DNA from 2 places in the Peribacillus sp. FW305-BF15 genome. Region 1 is predicted to be linked to the other one. Evidence: riboswitches for the same ligand, from Rfam matches in the RefSeq annotation. Region 1 holds a riboswitch; the other holds the start of a gene.
What was found. A riboswitch is a leader RNA that binds a small molecule or an ion and turns the genes downstream of it on or off. The one in region 1 is predicted to bind preQ1.

Region 1 (4,982 bases):
AGTTCTGACTTTGGTCGCATTATCAGTTATTGTGTTTGATCTCTCACTTAAAATGGCTGTGATCATCCTACTTGTTACAGCTTTCATGCAAGCAGCACTTCAATTTGTTATGTTCATGCATGCAGGAGAGTCTGAAGATAAAGCATCGATTTACACAAACGTTTATTACGGATTGTTCGTTGCATTGGTTACAATTTTCGGTACAATGCTAACAATGATTTGGGGATACCAATAATCGATTCTGGAAAAGCTGGGCGTCTTGATGACGTCCAGCTTTTTTTGTATGTTAATTCTTATACCGGCCTATCCATTTCATTCATGGAAGTTTGGTTAACAAGGATGTGGCTGAATCCATTTGTTTAGTATAACCATTTCACAACATTATATTTATAAATGGGGATTTTCACTTTTGAAGCATTCCCGTGTGTTTAAGTGGAATGTGTTACTGGGGTAAAACGTTGATAGAACGGACACATCAACTAAGAAAACGATCAGCCACTTTTGATATAATAAGTTATATAAGAATTAATTAATAAATGTAGCGGAGATGATGAATTGACATTGCCGGTTTTGATTGTGACAATCATCTTAAGTTTGTTAAAAATATTGGTTTCCTGTCTTCCAACAGATGCAGTTAATTGGATTATCAGTAAATTTAAAATACATTCAGAAATTAGTGGCGGGAATGCGATCGTAACCTTTGACGGAAAACGTTTGGAAGGTGAAGAAAAAATTCAAGTTATTAATTATTTTAGTAGCGCTAGATTTTTGAAGAAAAATCATATATTCCCGGGGAATGTGGAATTGTTTTTACATCCAGATAATAGTGGGACTCCATTGGTCATTGATACTAAAAGAGGCAAAAAGGATGTTAGGTTATTTGTATATATTTACAGCGACCGCGTGGATGTAGTTAAACAGTACAAGAAGAAGCTCATTTCTTATAGTCTGTTTTCCGATAGCCTCCAAGAACGTTCCATGCCATTAATAAGAAATTTAGTTTAATAGAACATTAAAAAGACGGTCCTTAAAAGACCGTCTTTGAGTTTGTAAACAAAAGGGTTAAAACATAGTTGATTGGAGCGGGTGTGCGAGACTCCTGCGGGAAAAGCGAGTCCAAGGGAGACACCGCGGGCGCAAAGGCACCGGGGAGGCTCCCGGACCGCCCGCGGAAAGCGAGTGCCTGGAGTGGAAATTAACGGTTAAATTGTCTACAGCTGAGACGCGCCTTAAAAATACCTTCTTTTTTATAAGGCTTTTAATATAATTCCATTTCAAAGATATTTTTTCATTATAAAAATTCTGGTACACAAACTGGCATCTTGATTTTAGTGCCTTTTGAAAAAAACAATTAAAAGTGTTATTAAGTAGGAGGGGATTGCAAGAGGGTCGTTAATCGTGCATATGAAAAGTATTTGGGATAGTATTTAAGGGAATAAAAAAGCAGGTATCTATTGCGATGCCTGCTTTTTTATGCTTTCCATTGTTTTTCAACTTGATGAAGGGCTTGTTGTAAAATTACTTCATGATCAGTACCCGGTTTAGCAAGGACGTTAGTTTGATAAGATTTTCCTTGGAAATCAACTGTTACTGTAACTTTTACCATTATGCATCTTTCCTTTCCTAATTCAGAATTAAATGAGGTGGTTGTACCTATTTCTTTTATACCCGTAGCAGAAGGATAATCAAACATTTCAAAAGCTAAAATCGTGAGAATTAATATTCAAAATTATCTGATATTTTAAGTGAAGTGTCAACACTTTTTTTTTGACATGCCCCATTTTCAGGTTTTTTAAAAAACGACCTGGCTTGTATACATGACAGCCAGGTTGTTTTTTTAAAAGGAACTATATTCATATTTTAGTTAAAATAATACCGATTAATGCTGCAAGGACACCAGCAATTTGATAGTTTTTTAGTCTTTCCTTGAATATATAACATCCAGCGAATACGACAACCAAACAGTTCAGGCTGACGACAGGGAAAATGATGCTTGCGATGCCAGTGTTCAACGCAAAGAAATAACATCCATAGCCTATCATGCTTAAAAAGCCTACTAAGGAACCGATTTTGACTTCCTTTAGCTTGATTTTTTCTTTTTTAAAGGCTAGAGCCGAAAGAAGATAAAGCATTCCGCCTCCATACATTGATACAAGGATATCAAGGGAGTTTAATTGAAGACGTGTTGATGTCGTCATAAGAATGCCGAGCACACCAAAAGATAAGATGGAGAGTAATGTGTGCATCATCCATGGGACATATTGATGATTACCTTTTGCATTAGGTGTATATTGGATGACTAATGTAGCGATAAACATGCAGGCGATTCCACTCCACTGCAAGGAAGAAATATGTTCGTGAAAAATTAAAGCTGCACAGAGAATGGGGAATATGGCATTCGCTGCGATTAATGGAGATGTCAAGCTTGCCGGACCTTTTTCAAAGGCGCTTGCCATCTGGATGTTACCATTGGCGTTCAGTACACCAATTGCTGCACCAAGCATGATGGACAGCCAGTTCAGCTGCAAACCATCCATTAATACTCCATAAACAATGGACAAAATAAAAGCTGAAAAATAAAAGAAAAATTGGATATGTATCTTGGAATACCCTTTTCCGCTGCTCCATTTAAAAATGCTGTTATTGATTCCGAAACATAAACTCGTGATGAGTGCTGCAAAAATCCACATTGACTTAATCTCTTCCTTCATGTAGGATAAACTTCTTCTACATTTTAAGCTGAATGCCCTTAGGAATCAAACCAAATTTAAAATGTATGATTGACAGATTAGATATTTTTTTCTATATTTACAATGACAATTTTAAAATATTTCCCGATAAACGGGAGAGGTTCATAGCATCACCCTCTTAAAAAAACTATGGCTTTGATATTTTTCGCGAATCAACCATATCTTTGAGGAGATATGGTTTTTGTTATATAGAGGCCCATTTTATGAATCTCCCTGAAATGTGGGATTAGGAGGACTTTTCATGTCTGGAAGAAAAGAAGAAGAATTAAAAAAAGATATCACACTGCTTGGGAATCAAGGAACAAAATATACATTCGACTATGCTCCTGAAATCCTTGAGTCATTCGATAACAAGCATCCGAACCGGGACTATTTCGTCAAATTCAATTGCCCGGAATTCACTAGTTTATGTCCAATCACGGGCCAGCCGGACTTTGCTACCATTTACATCAGCTATATTCCCAGTGTGAAAATGGTGGAAAGTAAGTCTTTGAAACTCTACTTATTCAGCTTCCGCAATCATGGTGATTTCCATGAAGACTGCATGAACATCATCATGAATGATTTAATCGAATTGATGGACCCTAAATATATTGAAGTCTGGGGCAAGTTTACACCTAGGGGCGGAATTTCCATAGACCCTTACACGAATTATGGGAAACCAGGTACGAAGTATGAGGAAATGGCGAATTACCGCTTGATGAATCATGACTTATACCCGGAAACCGTGGATAATCGCTAAAGAATAGGAGGGACAATGGGCATATGCCCGTTGTCTTTTTTTAGTTTATAGCTAATTTCGATCAGTGGTTCTGTTATTCTGTCCTTTTTAAAAGTACAAATGTCCTCCTATAATGGAATTTCCACTTGATTGTTTCGAGAAAAAGCGTAATAATAGGGAGAGTTAATTTTGACAGAATATTTACGAAAATAGGGGATGTCGAGATGAAAGTTGCAAAGTTTGGTGGAAGTTCACTTGCGTCAGGTGATCAGTTGAGGAAGGTATTCGAAATTGTTGTTTCTGATCCAGAGAGGAAGATTGTGGTCGTTTCCGCTCCAGGAAAACGCAATTCCGATGATATAAAGGTGACGGATTTATTGATTGAAGCTGCGGAACAGCAGCTGCGCGGGGATAACGGAGAGCATTTGATAGAAGATGTTGTATCCCGCTATGCGAGCATTGCTGAAGAGTTGGATATATCCGAGAGTGTCATCACAGGGATTCATGAAAATTTAATGGCGCTGCTGCATGCAGATCAAACTAACCCAAAGCGCTATCTGGATGCCTTGAAGGCAGGTGGAGAGGATAATAATGCGAAGCTGGTCGCAGGTTATTTCCAAAGCCTTGGAGTGGAGGCACAGTATATCAATCCGAAGAAGGCAGGCTTGATTGTAACGGATGAAGGTGGATTTACCAGGGTGCTGCCAGAGTCTTATGATCGGTTATATGCTCTGCGTGATGAGCCGGGAATCGTTGTATTCCCAGGATTCTTCGGATATACGTTAGATGGTGATGTGTTAACCTTCTCAAGAAGCGGTTCCGATATTACGGGTTCGATTCTTGCTAATGGGGTCAAAGCTGATTTGTATGAGAACTTTACGGACGTGGATGCCGTTTATGCGGTGAATCCAAATGTGGTTTCCAATCCGAAGGGAATCCGGGAACTAACCTATCGTGAGATGCGTGAGCTTTCTTATGCAGGTTTCTCGGTATTTCATGATGAGGCGCTGATTCCTGCATTCCGGGCGGGAATACCTGTCCATATCCAAAATACGAACAATCCGGCGGCACAAGGGACCCGCATTGTGAATACACGGGATAATACGAACGGGCCTGTTATTGGGATTGCAAGTGATAAAGGATTTTGCAGTATTTACATTAGTAAATATTTGATGAACCGGGAAGTTGGTTTTGGCCGGAAACTGCTGCACATCCTCGAGGATTATGGAGTTTCATATGAGCATATTCCATCAGGCATCGATGATGTGACGCTTATTCTAAGGCAGGACCAGATGAAAGGGGATGCCGAAAAGAAAATCATTTCCCGAATCAAGAAAGAGCTTCATGCCGATGAAGTGAATGTGGAACATGATCTTGCCTTGATCATGGTTGTAGGGGAAGGAATGCGCCATAATGTCGGTACAACGGCAAGAGCGTCAAAAGCCTTGGCTGAAGCAAAGGTGAATATTGAGATGATCAATCAAGGCTCTTCGGAGGTAAGCATGATGTTC
Region 2 (4,982 bases), on a different contig from region 1:
AAACATGGTTTTCTGGGTTTCGATTGGCAAGATTCGAGATGATTTGGTCAAGCACGGTAAAGTCCGTGTCCATTCCAGAGCTCGGCGGCTTAGGTGAGATAGTCAGTTCATCAATATCGAGAAACCAATCCTGCCATCGGCTCCCTTGTGTTTCGACCCCTATTTTCACTTTATTTTCATGTAAGATCGCTATCAAGCCGTTTAGGTTTTTCAGCAGGGCCGGGTTTCCCCCAGATATCGTCACGAAGGAAAAACCGGAACCCCCAATTCGCTTCAGCTCATCCCATATTTCATCGGCAGTCATCTGAACGGTATCTTCCTTACCTGTGCCATCCCAAGTAAAAGCGGAATCACACCAGGAACATGAATAATCGCAGCCAGCCGTCCGAACGAACATGGTTTTTTGACCAATGACCATTCCCTCTCCTTGGATGGTCGGCCCGAAGATTTCCATAACCGGAAGTTTACTCACTTTCCATCCACTCCCGTCTGGCTTCGGCATAGCTTGTCGGCGTTTCGTACAGTCGAACAAATTCGACTCTTGCACCCTCATATTCTTTTAATGAAAGGGCTTCGGCCATTTTTTCATAAATCCAGACAACCATATTTTCAGCTGTTGTATTCATGAGCGGCAGGGTTTCATTCAAATAACGATGATCCAGGTGGATTTCGATTTCATTTTTCCAGATATCCTTGATGTCCCCAAAATCTATCATCAACCCGCGTGAATCCGTATACCCGCTCAATCCGAAAATGACTTTATACGTGTGGCCATGAAGGTTCTTGCATTTCCCTTCATAGTCATGCAGGTGGTGCGCCGCGTCAAAGGTGAATTCCTTACTTACGAGAACCCTCTTGTTTGTATACTTCAATTGGCTGCGCTGAATATCTTCATCTATTTTTTGGAGTTTATCCACTATCTTAAAACCGTACATCATGAAAGCACCTTCCGTCTGCTTACATAGTCATCCAGCCCTTTTTTCCGCAGATTGCATGCCGGACAATCTCCACAGCCATCGGAGATGATTCCGTTATAGCAAGTCAGGGTCTTTTCGCGGACAAAGTCGAACGCGCCAAGCTGGTAAGCAAGCTCCCATGTTTCCTCTTTATTAAGCCACATTAGCGGCGTATCAATCACGAATGACTGGTCCATCGATAAGTTCAAGGTCACATTCAACGATTTAATGAATACATCGCGGCAGTCAGGATATCCGCTGAAATCCGTTTCACAGACTCCTGTGACAATATGTTTAGCGCCAATCTGACTCGCCAGCACTCCGGCAAACGAAAGGAACAGCAAATTCCTCCCTGGCACGAACGTCGACGGCAGCTCCCCTTCTTCTCCGTCCGCCACTGCGATATCACTTCTCGTCAATGCATTCGGTGCCAATTGGTTCAGCAGCGACATGTCAAGGATATGATGGTTCACGCCCAATTCCTTGGCAATGTTTTGAGCGCATTCGATTTCCAAGCTATGCCGCTGATTATAATCGAACGTCACCGCTTCCACTTCCTCAAATCTCTCCAATGCCCAAAACAGGCACGTCGTACTGTCCTGCCCTCCGCTAAACACAACCACTGCCTTTTCTTTCTTCTTCATTTCTATAAAACTCCTTTTTACGGAAAAAAACAGCACCCTAAGAATAGAGCACTGTTTCTCCTTAGTTTTTTTGAGAGGGTAGCTAGAACCTCTTCCGCCTTAACGCGGAATATTATATTTTTCCAAGTCAATAGTAACTTGAAAATGATAAGAAATCAAGATGTTTATATAAAGTGAACATTAGACCTGATGGCAAATTTGGTTAACTTTTCATTACTTAAAAATCACATTAAAAATCCGATAAAAAAAAGTGAATAAAATATCGATAAGGGGTCCAATAATTTGAAAAGCATTAAAGCCCGGATGCGGGAAATTGCTTTTTTCCCTCCCACATAAGGGAAGTTTCATTTTCATAAATTCGGGGAATATATAACTATACACAATAATGAACCATAAAAAAGCAAATCTATCAAAAGCGGCTGGAAGTGAATATTTTCCTTTGTTTTCAGAATATTTAGTGTATAATGAATATAAGGAATATTTTAACTCAAATAATCATTGCTTCCAATACCCGCTTTCTGCAAATCCCGACATTCCCTTTCAATACCATGCACGGTCACTTACTCAGCAAGGATCCATTACATGCTTTTTCTCGAATCAAACCATTCACAACTTTATTCACACAAAAACATAATTTCCACTCCAAAATTGCAAAAAAAGGTTAAACTTCACCAACGATATGTTACTATTAAACTAAGACCTTTTAACCCCATAAGGAGGAATTCATATGAAACGTTTTTTCAAATTCATCGCAGATTTTAACGAAAGAAAAGCATTGCAACGGGAAACCGAAGAATTCTTTCGCAAAGAATACGAAAATTATATGAAGATGAATCCTGACAATCAACGTAAAAAAAGGAGATTAGCTCCTAGATTTTATGTGATTGATGGCGGTAAAAAGGACTCCACCCTTGAGATTTCTGAGAGAAAGAAATCAAGTTAACCTGGATTCCTTCAATTATCAGCTACCCATGCTGTAACTCAAGACCCACAAAAGGTAAATCCATCCATGATTAACGTAGATCCGTAACCATTCCATTCATTTACAATATATAAGCCGAAAGCCCAGATATGCTTCTGGGCTTTTTTTATTTTTCATTCATATATAAACACTATATCTATAGAAGAAACTAGGTATTTTTTAAAAGAAATGGGTTAACTTTAGTTCATTTCATTTTTTAGGTAAAAGGTCAATTATAGACCCATGGGTATTCCCGAGGAAAATACTAAAAAAAAGAGATGTGTTCTTTTACTCATCTTTGTCCATATTCAAAAGAGTTCAACTAATTGAGTCGTTAGATGCAATATTTCACATTGAATGACAAATCCATAAAAATTGTAACCTTTATGTCAAACAATGGGTATAAACAATTAACAAACTGTAATAAACCTCACTTTTTTAAAAAAACATTATTCAAATATAGCCATTATGAATTAGGTTCAAATGCTCATAAAACCATGTTTATTCTGACTGAAATGGGGCTTTATTAAACTTTCCATAATTTAGTGTAAATGAAACCTCGATTCCCTCGATTTCCAGCCATATCTTTGTACTCATAAAATAATTCATCCCATTAGATACTATTACACACTAATATACATATATTTGAAAAAGCTATTGATAACTATATTACGATAGAATAATTGGCTCTTGCCTATTAAGTTTAAAATCATGTAGTGTGTATTCAGTAATTCAAATATTTGAAAAAAAGAGAGGTTAAAAAAAAATGGCACCAATATTTATTTGTGCGATCTTTTTGCTTGGCTATGGCATTTTTGAACAAAAACGCCATCAGAAGCGTCTCGACTCCATCCCGGTACGTGTGAATGTGAATGGGATTCGAGGGAAATCGACTGTAACGCGTCTAATTACAGGTGTGATCCAGGAAGCAAAATACAAAACAGTAGGTAAAACAACCGGAACATCAGCAAGAATGATCTATTGGTTTACCGACAAGGAAAAACCGATTGTACGCCGCCCGGAAGGACCCAACATAGGAGAACAACGGCGTGTAGTTAAAGAAGTTGCCGACTTAGGCACGGAAGCACTGGTTTGTGAGTGCATGGCCGTACAGCCTGACTATCAACTAATCTTCCAAAACAAAATGATCCAGGCAAACATCGGGGTCATCGTGAATGTATTGGAAGACCATATGGATGTCATGGGACCGACTATGGATGAGGTTGCTGAAGCCTTCACTGCTACCATTCCCCATAATGGTCACTTAATAACCATTGAAAGTGAATATTTGGACTTTTTCAAACAAATCGCCAAAGAACGCAACACAAAAGTGATCGTTGCAGATAATTCAAGAATTTCCGAAGATTTCTTACGCGAATTCGACTATATGGTATTTCCGGATAACGCATCACTGGCCTTGGCCGTTGCGGAAGCTTTGGGAATTGATGAAAAAACGGCTTTCCGCGGCATGCTGAATGCACATCCAGATCCAGGGGCCATGCGGATCACCAAATTCGGAGATCGCATCCAGCCAACTTTCTTTGTCAATGGCTTTGCTGCAAACGACGCGGCATCGACGCTGAACATATGGGAACGTGTCAATACGTTCGGATACAGCACAGAACCTCCTATCGTCATCATGAACTGCCGTGCAGACCGTGTGGACCGTACCGAGCAGTTTGCTAGAGATGTATTGCCGTACATAAAATCCGAAATCGTCATTGCCATTGGAGAAACTACATCACCAATCACGAAGGTATTCGAGCAAGGTAAATTGGATACTAAAGAATATTGGGATTTAGAAAACTGGTCAACTGAAGAAATCGTGGCCCGTCTCCGCCCATTGATGAAAAATCGCATCGTCTACGGTGTCGGGAATATTCACGGTGCAGCGGAACCATTAATTGAAGCATTCATGAAATCTAAAACAAAGCAAAAAGCAAGTTAAGTAGGAGGAACCTTAATGTTTGGATCGGATTTATATGTAGCCCTAGTACTGGGAGTAACGCTTAGCCTTATATTTTCAGAAAAGACGGGTGTCGTACCCGCAGGACTTATCGTGCCAGGTTATTTGGCATTAGTATTTGATCAATGGGAAATCATGCTGACCATTTTGATCATTAGTGTCGTAACTTATTTAATCGTCACCCACGGCCTTTCAAGATGGGTGATTTTATATGGAAGAAGAAAATTCGCCGCCATGATGGTGACCGGGATTTGCTTGAAACTCCTATTGGACTTAGTCTACCCCGTCATGCCCTTTGAAATATTCGAGTTTCGGGGAATCGGTATAATCGTACCTGGATTGATAGCGAATACCATACAAAGACAAGGAATGCCATTGACACTTGGCAGCACGCTTTTATTATCCGGCATAACATTCGGTTTAATGAACGTGTACTACCTATTCTGAGGTGCAAA

Region 2: it holds a riboswitch for preQ1, as region 1 does, so the genes downstream of both, queC (7-cyano-7-deazaguanine synthase QueC) here and queF (preQ(1) synthase) in region 1, are expected to answer to the same signal.

What each region holds. Positions count from the first base shown of each region.
Region 1 covers NZ_JBYSYV010000052.1:697-5,678, reverse strand. The annotation lists gene qoxD (cytochrome aa3 quinol oxidase subunit IV) at 1-235, shown strand, start outside; gene AC3WLU_RS26420 (YfmQ family protein) at 556-1,005, shown strand; gene AC3WLU_RS26415 (BA3454 family stress response protein) at 1,472-1,606, opposite strand; gene AC3WLU_RS26410 (EamA family transporter) at 1,854-2,711, opposite strand; PreQ1 riboswitch class I at 2,842-2,887, shown strand; gene queF (preQ(1) synthase) at 2,992-3,492, shown strand; gene AC3WLU_RS26400 (aspartate kinase) at 3,696-4,982, shown strand, end outside.
Region 2 covers NZ_JBYSYV010000002.1:245,077-250,058, reverse strand. The annotation lists gene queE (7-carboxy-7-deazaguanine synthase QueE) at 1-472, opposite strand, end outside; gene queD (6-carboxytetrahydropterin synthase QueD) at 465-935, opposite strand; gene queC (7-cyano-7-deazaguanine synthase QueC) at 935-1,600, opposite strand; PreQ1 riboswitch class I at 1,656-1,698, opposite strand; gene AC3WLU_RS02805 (hypothetical protein) at 2,328-2,543, shown strand; gene pgsB (poly-gamma-glutamate synthase PgsB) at 3,328-4,509, shown strand; gene pgsC (poly-gamma-glutamate biosynthesis protein PgsC) at 4,525-4,974, shown strand.